DNA from 3 places in the Alcanivorax sp. IL2 genome. Region 2 is predicted to be linked to each of the others. Evidence: predicted binding sites of a transcription regulator. Region 2 holds the regulator's gene; each other region holds the start of a gene.
What was found. The regulator PhoB, encoded in region 2, activates phosphate uptake and scavenging genes when phosphate is short. The targets are predictions, from matches to a motif close to TGTCATANNNNTGTCANA.
Positions count from the first base shown of each region.

Region 1: ACMG4N_RS00045 (phosphatase PAP2 family protein) is a predicted target of PhoB. The motif match lies at 1,813-1,830, and genes of this name have one in related genera.
Region 3: ACMG4N_RS14735 (CDGSH iron-sulfur domain-containing protein) is a predicted target of PhoB. The motif match lies at 1,927-1,944, and genes of this name have one in related genera.

Region 1 is NZ_CP179932.1:8,568-11,838, forward strand. It holds gene ACMG4N_RS00040 (anhydro-N-acetylmuramic acid kinase) at 1-1,042, shown strand, start outside; gene ACMG4N_RS00045 (phosphatase PAP2 family protein) at 1,236-1,769, opposite strand; gene erpA (iron-sulfur cluster insertion protein ErpA) at 1,971-2,309, opposite strand; gene ACMG4N_RS00055 (bactofilin family protein) at 2,401-2,865, opposite strand; gene ACMG4N_RS00060 (DUF6776 family protein) at 2,875-3,271, opposite strand, start outside.
Region 2 is NZ_CP179932.1:485,019-488,289, reverse strand. It holds gene ACMG4N_RS02245 (TIGR00730 family Rossman fold protein) at 1-29, opposite strand, end outside; gene phoR (phosphate regulon sensor histidine kinase PhoR) at 177-1,487, opposite strand; gene phoB (phosphate regulon transcriptional regulator PhoB) at 1,599-2,303, opposite strand; gene ubiA (4-hydroxybenzoate octaprenyltransferase) at 2,512-3,271, opposite strand, start outside.
Region 3 is NZ_CP179932.1:3,198,620-3,201,890, reverse strand. It holds gene ppc (phosphoenolpyruvate carboxylase) at 1-1,256, shown strand, start outside; gene ACMG4N_RS14735 (CDGSH iron-sulfur domain-containing protein) at 1,475-1,735, opposite strand; gene ACMG4N_RS14730 (GNAT family N-acetyltransferase) at 2,008-2,862, shown strand; gene ACMG4N_RS14725 (lysophospholipid acyltransferase family protein) at 2,900-3,271, shown strand, end outside.

The sequences.
Region 1 (3,271 bases), 480 kb from region 2:
TGGCATCGACGCGGTGCTGACCCGGATCGGTGACGGACATTTCTCCCTGCAGGGAACCCTTAACCAGCCTCTGCCCGACGCCCTGCAAGACGCGGTACTGGCCCTCTGCCAGCCTGGCGACAACGAAATTGACCGGGCCGGCACCGTCAGCCGCCAACTCTCCCTGTGCTATGCAAAGGCCTGCCAGACCCTGCTGGAACAAACCGGCCTGAAGCCCGAGCAGATACGCGCCATTGGCTGCCACGGCCAGACCGTACGCCACCGGCCCGGCGAAAGTGGCTTCAGCCTGCAGCTGGGCTGCCCGGATACCCTGGCGGTGGAAACCGGCATCAGCGTGGTGAGCAACTTCCGCAATAAGGACATGGCGCTGGGCGGCCAGGGGGCACCCCTGGTCCCGCCTTTCCACCAGCAACTGTTTGCCCGCCCCGGCCAGCGCCGCGCCATTGCCAACATCGGTGGCATGGCCAACGTGACCCTTCTGGACGGCAACACCCTGCTGGGCGGCTTCGATAGCGGCCCGGGCAATGTACTGATGGATCACTGGATCCAGCAGCACCGCCAGCAACCGTTCGATCGCAACGGTGACTGGGCCGCTGGCGGCGAGCCAGACACGACGCTGCTGGCACAGCTGCTGGATGATCCCTACTTCCGTCTGCCTCCCCCCAAGAGCACCGGTCGCGAGCTTTTCCATGGGGACTGGCTGGCACAGCACCTTCCTGGCCACAGTGAACCACAACAGGTTCAGGCCACCCTGGCCGAGCTGACTGCCTGCAGCATCAGTGACGCACTGAGGGATTTCTCCCCGCAGCAACTGCTGGTGTGCGGCGGCGGCGCCCACAACCACCACCTGCTGGCACGGCTACAGCATCATCTGGGTATTCCTGTGACCAGCACCGAGAGCGAGGGCCTGCACCCGGATTGGGTAGAAGCCGCCGCCTTTGCCTGGCTGGCATGGGCACGCTTGGAGAGAAGGAACGGGAATGCGCCGGTGGTCACCGGGGCGTCCAGAGAAGCCATTCTGGGCCAGGTCACCTTGCCCTGAAAGGCGAAGAGCCGCCTCTCATAACCTCGCCATCCCCCTTAGGAGCGGCGCTCTCTGTGCCCCACGGGTATGAGCCGCGAGCCATCCGGCCTTTATCGCAAGCAAATTCGCGGCTCGAGCGCCGCTCCTACGGAGGATTAGAAAACTGTGCGGCCGTATGGCCAGAGTGGGAGAGGATCGTCGAGGGGAAGGACTAAACCAGCCAGAGCGCCAGCATGGCACAGCTGACGCCCAGGGTGGCGCCAGCGAGGATATCGCTGGGGTAATGCACGCCCAGCAGCACCCGTGACAGCCCTACCATCACCGCCAGACCCAGCGCCAACAGCATCACCGGCGGGTAGAACACGCAGAGCAGGGATGCCATCACAAAGGCGGCCGCAGTATGGCCGGAAGGGAAACTGAAGCGATCTGCCGGCTGGATAAACGCAGACAGGCTTTCCAGTGCATCCGCAGGACGCGGTCGTTTGATCAGGCGCTTCAACAACACGAACAGCGGCACCTCCAGGGCGTAGGCGGCCATGGCGGTAAGGGCAAATACACTGCCCCCCTGCCGATCCATCCACCAGATCAGCAGTGTCAGGGCCACATAGAAGGGCCCATCGCCGAGCCTCGACACCAGACGGGCCATACGAGCGCGACGGGCAGCCTGGGGCTGCTGAAGCAACCAGCACATGGCGCGGGTGTCCGCGGCGGTCATTCTTTGAAATGTGGGTTTAGTAGTCATCATGGGGACAGTGTCTCCCACGAAAACGACGGAAAGTTGATCAAACGGTGAAGGTTTTGTGACAGCAGGAAAAGCTGCACGCTTCATGCAACACACGCCTGTGGGAGCGGTCGTTCGACCGCGAAAGTGGCTGGCAGGGCGGTTATTTCAAAAACCGGGGAGAATCGCGGTCGAACGACCGCTCCCACAGAGGGACAGGAAAGCCTAGACGGAGAAAGAAGACCCGCAGCCGCAGGTAGTGGCCGCATTGGGGTTGCTGACCACAAAGCGCGAGCCCATCAGCCCCTTCTCGTAGTCCACCTGGGAACCATCAAGATACTGGATGCTCATGGCATCGACCAGCAGGGTAACGCCTTCCTTTTCAACGATGGTGTCGTCGTCGTTGACCGCCTCATCGAAAGTGAAGCCATAGGAAAAACCGGCACAGCCTCCCCCCGTGATATACACGCGCAGCTTGAGTTGCGGATTGCCTTCGTCGTCACGCAGTTCCTTGACCTTGGCGGCGGCGGCATCGGTGAATGAGATCGGGGCGGTTTCGGTCATACTCTCGCTAGCAACGGATGGCGGATTGGCCCGTGGCCGATAAGGCCAACGGGCTGATTATGTTCCAGTACCCGACTAAAACAGTCAAGAATTATTCAGCTACCGCAGACTTGGTCGCGGTCTTGCCGGCATTCTTGCCCGTGGCATCCGGTGCCGGCAGGTTGCGACGCTCATCATCCAGCCGCACCAGCTTGCCGTTTACCCGGGCCCCCATGACCATTTCGATCATCAGGTAATAGACATTCCCTTCCACAGCGGCTTTCTCTGCCAGCTCCAGATTCTCGGTAGCGTGCACATCCCCTTCCACACGACCGTTAATGATGACATTGGGCACCTGAATCTCACCTTTGACCACACCTGTCTCACCAATAATCAGACGGCCACCGTCCTTGCCCACACTGATATTGCCTTCCACGGTGCCTTGCACGTGCAGGCCACCAGTGAATTCGATATCACCCCGAACCGTGGCGCTGGGCGCGACCAGGGTGTGGTTACGATAGTCCTGGGACGAACCGGATGTACTACCTGTTGCGGATTTCTTGTCTCGGCCAAGCACGGGTCTCTCCTACTGCCATTTTACGGTTTTTTGTATCTGATAACGGTTTCTGCCACCGCTCTCAGCTTCTACGTCCACAGCGTCCAGCTCCACCCCTTCCGGTACCTGAAAGCGGCCACTCAGCTCCTGAAAGTAACGAAACCGGAAGCGCGTCTCACTGCCATCTTCCAGCCAGTCGGTTCCCTTTCGGGAAAAAGCCTCACCATCACGGCTGCCACGCAGGGTCAGACTGATGTCGCCAGACAGATAATTGCGGTTATCCCCTGCCTGCACCAGCACCAAGCGGTAGCGGTAAAAGCCGTTTTCATCATCCGGCTGCAGCACCATTTTTTCAATCTGCAGCCCTTCACTGGCACCCGGCGCCATGACGCTCTTGTAAAACACCACCGCCTCTTCCAGCTCGGCG
Region 2 (3,271 bases):
GAGCCGCAATAGACGCAGATTCTTTTCATGGGCATCGCCGTTTGTTCGTTGTGGCTAGAGGCAGCTGTAGAAGCGCCGCTTGAGGCGCGAACCGAGCCTCGGCGAGGATATCGCCTTTGAGTTGCTGCCTCGCTACGCTCGGTTCGCGCCTCAAGCGGCGCTCCTACAGTGGTTTTTTACCCTGCCACCGCCGTGGGTTTACTCACCAACCGATCCGCCGGGAAGTGACAGGTAAAGACGCTGCCCTTGCCCAGTTCGCTTTTGATTTCCAGTTTGCCGTTGTGGCGGATCATCACGTGCTTGACGATGGCCAGGCCCAGGCCGGTGCCGCCGGTTTCGGTGACGCGGCTGTTGTCCGGGCGGTAGAAGCGTTCGGTGAGGCGCGGGATGTGGGCCGGGTCGATACCGACACCATTGTCGCTCACTGCCAGATGCGCGCCTCGCTGATCCTGCCACCAGCGAATGCGGATCTGTCCACCGGCGGGGGTGTATTTCACCGCATTGGTGATCAGGTTGCCGAAGGCGCTTTCCAGTTCTGCCGGGTTGGCGATCAGGCGGGCTTCTTCGGGCACATCCAGCTCGATGCTGTGGCCCTTGTCGGCGCTGATCGCCATGGCATTCTCGCGCATGCGCTTGAGCATGCCATGGACCGGCACCGCCTGGCTCAGGTTGTCCGCGTCGGTGCCTTCCAGCCGGGCCAGCAACAGCAGATCCGAGACCAGAGCCTCCATGCGGTTGGACTGGTTGTCCATCTGGGCGAGGGCACGGCGCAGTCGGGACTGTTCCTCCGGTACCGTGTCCAGCAGGGTTTCCAGGTAACCCTTGAGTACGGTCAGCGGGGTTTTCAGTTCGTGGCTCACGTTGGCCACGAAATCCTTGCGCATCTGCTCCAGGTGATGGAGCCGGGTCACGTCACGGGCCATCATCAGCTGTTCGCCCACACCAAACTCGGTCACGCGAAATTGCAGGATGCGGTTGTCGTCCACCGGTGAGGGAATCTCCAGGGCGTCGCGGAAATCCCCCTGGCTGAGGTATTCGGTAAATTTCGGATGGCGGACCAGGTTGGTCAGCGGCTGGCCCAGATCCTGGCGGGCGTTGAACCCCATGTAGCGTTCCGCGGCCTGGTTCCAGTATTCCAGGTAGCCGTGCTGGTCGATCAGGATGACCACGTCTTCCAGGGCATTCACCGATTGCTGGGCACGGTGAATGATGCCCTGCAGATTTTCCTGGGCGCGGCGTTCTTTCTGAAAAAGGTGTTCCAGGCGGGTGTAGAACTCCCCCCACAGGCCGATGCTGTCCGGGGGCTCGGTATGGTCATCGCGGACCAGCCAGCTGTACAGGCCAAACAGTTGCCGGGTGCTCCAGATGATATAGCCCAGCAGACCCACTATCAGCGGCCAGATGTGGCCCACCGCCAGCGCTGCCACCACGGACAGCAGGATCAGGCCGACTATGCGGTTTACTTCCTTGGCCAGACTGGCTTTCATGATCTCGCTTCCGCCGCTCCGTTGCGGCTACGTAGGTGCATTAACCGTAACCGACCCGCATTGCACCACCTCTCCGGATTGCGCGCAATGCGCTATGCAGAACGGGACGCTTCAGCCTGCTTTGGCGGATTTTACCGAAAACCGGTAGCCGGTGCCGCGTACCGTCTGGATAAAGCGGTCGTAGCCGAAGGGGGCCAGTGCCTTGCGCAGGCGGCGGATATGCACATCGATGGTGCGATCTTCCACATACACGTTGGCGCCCCACACCTGATCCAGCAACTGGGTCCGTGAGTAGGCCCGTTCCTGGTGGCTCATGAAGAACTCCAGCAGGCGATATTCCGTGGGCCCCATGTCCACCGGCTCATCGTCTGCGCTGATGCGGTGGCTCACCGGATCCAGGCACAGACCCTCCACTTCGATGGCCTTGTCCGCCGCCGTGCTGGAAGCCCGGCGTAGTACTGCCTTGATGCGGGAAATCAGCTCACGGGTGGAAAACGGCTTGGTGATGTAGTCGTCGGCGCCCACATCCAGCCCCTGGATCTTGTTGTCCTCTTCGCTCTTGGCGGTGAGCATGATGATGGGGATTTCGTTGGTGGTCTCATCACGCTTGAGGCGGCGGGCCAGCTCGATACCGGTGACAGACGGCAGCATCCAGTCCAGCAGCACCAGATCCGGGCGTTCATCGACAATAATTTCGTGGCCACGCTGGGCGTTTTCCGCCTCCAGCACATCAAAATCGGCCAGCTCCAGAGCAACGGCCACCATTTCCCGAATGGCGGGCTCGTCGTCAACAATCAAAATACGGTTACGGGACATGGCTTTCCTTCCTTGCCTGTCTGTTGTGATGCCCTATTAGATTGCTTTTTTGTGACATGTGTATGACAAGTTGGTCGGATTTTGCAGGAAAAGCAAGAAGGGGGCGAGCTACAAGCTTTAAGCGACAAGCAGCAACACGAATCCAGGGCATGTGCCGGTGGCTAGATATGGAGCTTCGCGTTGTAGCTAGCAGCTAGAAGCTCGCCGCTCAGAAGTACTGGAAATACAACCCGACAAACACACACGCCCCGGCCCAGTGGTTGTTAAGGAACGCATGGAAGCTGGGCCAGCGTTCCCGGTAGCGGATCAGGCTGTGCTGGAACAGGAAGCTCAAGGTCATGCCGCCCAGGCCCAGGTACCAGGGCCAGGAAAAGTCCAGTCGCTGCCCCACCATGATCAGAGCCAGCAGAGTCAGGCCCTGGAGGATGGCGATCATCAACCGGTCCGCATCACCGAACAGGATGGCGGTGCTCTTGATGCCCAGTTTCAGGTCGTCTTCCCGGTCGCACATGGCGTATTCGGTGTCGTAGGCCACGGTCCACACCAGGTTGGCCACATACAGCAGCCAGGCAATTTCCGGCACGGCCCCGGTTTCCGCGGCAAAGGCCATGGGGATGGCCCAGCTGAAGGCGGCGCCCAGGAACAGTTGCGGCATGAAGGTGAAGCGTTTGGTGAAGGGATAGAGAACAGCAAGCCCCAGGCCACCGAAGGACAACCAGAAGGTCAGCTCGTTGAGGAACAGCACCAGCACAAAGGCCAGCAGCCCGAGCCCGCAGAACAGCGCCAGGGCTTTCTTGGCGCTGATGGCACCGGTGGCCAGCGGACGACCTTTGGTGCGTTCCACGTCACCATCGAAATCCCGGTCGGCAAAGTCGTTAATCACGCAGCCGGCGGCACGCATGATGATCACCCCGAGAATGAAGATCACCACGGTTTTCAGGCTCGGCGTGCCATTTCCGGCAATCCAC
Region 3 (3,271 bases), 870 kb from region 2:
AGGGCAGTGAAGGGCTGGGCGCCTATGTCATCTCCATGGCCCGGGCTCCGTCGGATGTACTGGCAGTGATGCTGCTGCAGAAAATCGCCGGCGTCAGCAATCCCATGCGGGTGGTGCCGTTGTTTGAGACCCTGGATGACCTGGACAATGCCGAGGCCACCATGTCGGCCTTGCTAGCGGTGCCGTTCTACCGCCAGCGAGTGGCCGGGGGCCAGGAAGTGATGATCGGCTATTCTGATTCTGCCAAGGATGCCGGCTTTCTCGGTGCCGCTTGGGCCCAGTACCGCTCCCAGGAAAAGCTAACCGCGCTGTTTGCCGAGCACAAGATTCCACTGACCCTGTTCCATGGTCGCGGTGGTTCCATCTCGCGGGGTGGTTCGCCTACTCGCATGGCGTTGCTGTCCCAGCCGCCGGGCTCGGTGGCCGGGCGCATTCGTGTCACCGAGCAGGGGGAAGTGATCCGCTTCAAGTACGGTCGCCCGGCGGTGGCCGTGTTCAACCTGGCGCAATATGTGGCCGCTACCCTGGAAGCGACCCTGTTGCCGCCCCGGGCGGCCAAGCCGCAATGGCGGGAACAGATGCAGACGCTGACGGATGTCTCCGTGGCCGGGTATCGCAGCGTGGTCCAGGAGGAGCCGGAACTGGTGCGCTACCTGCGCACGGTGACCCCGGAAACCGAGCTGTCCCGGCTGGCCCTGGGCAGTCGCCCGGCGCGGCGAAAGCAGGATGCCGGCATCAGCTCCCTGCGGGCTATCCCCTGGGTGTTCGCCTGGACCCAGATCCGCCTGATGCTGCCCGCCTGGCTGGGCACCGGCGCGGCGCTGGAAGCGGCCCAGGCGGATCCGGCGCAGAGCCGTACCGTGCAGGAAATGGTGGCGCAGTGGCCCTTCTTTCAGGGTGTGGTGGACATGCTGGAAATGGTGCTGGCCAAGGCGGACCTGCGCGTGGCGGCCTGGTACGAGCAACGCCTGGCCGGGGATGACGCTGATCTGGCCCGGTTGGGTGAGGTGTTACGCGAGCGACTCACCGGCACGGTGGATGCCCTGTCTGCCCTCACCGGGCGTGAGGATCTGCTGGACAACAACCCGGTGATGCGCTGGTCCATCCGTGTCCGCGACCCTTACACGGACCCCCTGCACCTGCTCCAGGCAGAACTGATGGCGCGCCTGCGCCAGCAGGATGGCGATAAAGTCCTGGAAAGCGCCTTGATGGTGACCATCGCGGGTATTGCAGCGGGGCTGCGCAATACCGGTTAAACGCCTGGCCACGAAGCCGCCGTAGGAGCGGCGCTTGAGCCGCGAAACCGAGCCAAAGCGAGGAAAAGGGCTTGCGAATTACTCCGATCTCTCTAGAGGGGCTGTCGAGCATGGAAATGCCTGATCGCCCTCTGGGCGATTTCCTCGCTACGCGAGGTTCGCGGCTCAAGCGCCGCTCCTACAGGGGGTGTGTGGATTACGCCTTAGGCTAATCCACCCTACGGCAACTGTTCACTATTCACTATCTTCGAATGGCTGCCATCACAAACCGGCCCCTTGCCGCTGTGTTTGCAGCCGCAGAAGAACACGATCTTGTCCCGTGGGGCGGTGTAGGCCACCGGGGTGATGCCGGTGCCTTTGTGGCTGCCGTCACAGTAAGGCTGGTTTGCGCTGCGGCCGCAGGCACACCAGAACACCTTTTCCCCTTTCTTCACCGGCAATGGGTAGGGCTGCCGGGAAACAATGACTGGCTTGTCCATAAAATATCCTTTTCACAAACGGCCGGGGCGTTGTACTTGCTACGCGAATTGCTGCGCAATCGCCTCTCTATCTTCAACCCGGAATTTCACTCCCCACTTTTTGCGCGCGGTCTCATGCGTTTCAGCAACCACAGCGCCACTTCCGCGCAACTATTAACTATTCACTGTTAACTGTTCACTGCTTTAACCCTTGTCGCACAACTGTCACCCAAGCGTCACCACTGTGCCACGTCCACTGGCGAAACTGCCCGAAACTGCCAGTGGAGTACACTATGCTTGCGCAAGCCGCAGGAAAGATCAAAGCCCTTAGCCCCCACTTAAGAGGGGCCCTGGCCAAGCCGTTTACGGCCACTGCCGATATTCTCCGTTTCCCCAGGGACATGACGGCGGATGCGGAAAATGCTGGACGGTTCAGTGCCTACTTCACCCGCTCCCGACGGGAAATCATCAAGGTCCAGCGTCTGCGCTACCGTATTTTCTCCCAGGAATACGGCGCCAGTTTCAGTGCTCCCTTCGGGCTGGATCGGGACCGCTTTGATAAACACTGTCTGCACCTGGTGGTGCGCGATAACCAGAGCGGCGAGATCGTCGGGTACACCCGGGTGTTGCCGGGTGAGCGTCTGCATCGCACCGGCGGTTTCTATTCCAGCGGCGAATTCGATCTGTCCATGCTGCGCCATCTGGATGGCCGGGTGGCAGAGATCGGCCGCACCTGCATTCATCCCGCCCACCGCAGCGGTGCCGTGATCACCGTGCTGTGGGCGCGGTTGGCCCAATACATGCTCGAAAACGATGTGCGCTACCTGCTGGGCTGCGCCAGCATTGCCCTGAGTGAGGGCTACAACGTGGCCGCCATTCAGCAGCGCATCAACCAGCGTCACCTGAGCGAGCCGGCACTGCGGGTGCAGCCGCACCTGCGTCTGGAGCGCCTGCCGGGCAATGCCGACGACGAGAGCGTGAAAATGCCGCCGTTGCTCAAGGCCTACCTGCGCATGGGCGCCCGGGTCTGTGGCGAGCCCTGCTGGGACCCGGATTTCAATTGCCTGGATTTCTTCGTGCTGATGGCGGTGGATGACCTGCCGGCCCGTTATGTGCAGCACTTCCTGCAACCGGCCCAGGCGGTGTAGGAACGGGGCCTATACGATTCGGCTCAGGCTCTGAACTATGAGTGAAATGAACGATAGCGTCAGCGTCAGTCCTGATATGCAAAGCGGCCTCTGGCCGCAACTGCGCAGGGTGTTGCGGGTTGCCCGCATCGTGCTTTATCTGCTGTGGGGTTTTGTGCTGGCATTTTTGCTGGGGGCGTTCTGGTCGCCTTATCGGCCGGTGGTGCTGGTGGCCAAGCAGCGTTGGTGTCGTCGCTTTCTGTGCATCCTCGGCGTGGAGCTGACTGTCACCGGCACCCCGGTCGACGCCCCGGTGTTTCTGGTCAGCAATCATGTGTCCTGGCTGGATATTCCGTTGATCGCCAGCCAGCGCCATTTGTATTTCCTCTCCAAGGCGGAAGTGGGGGGCTGGCCGTTGATTGGCACCCTG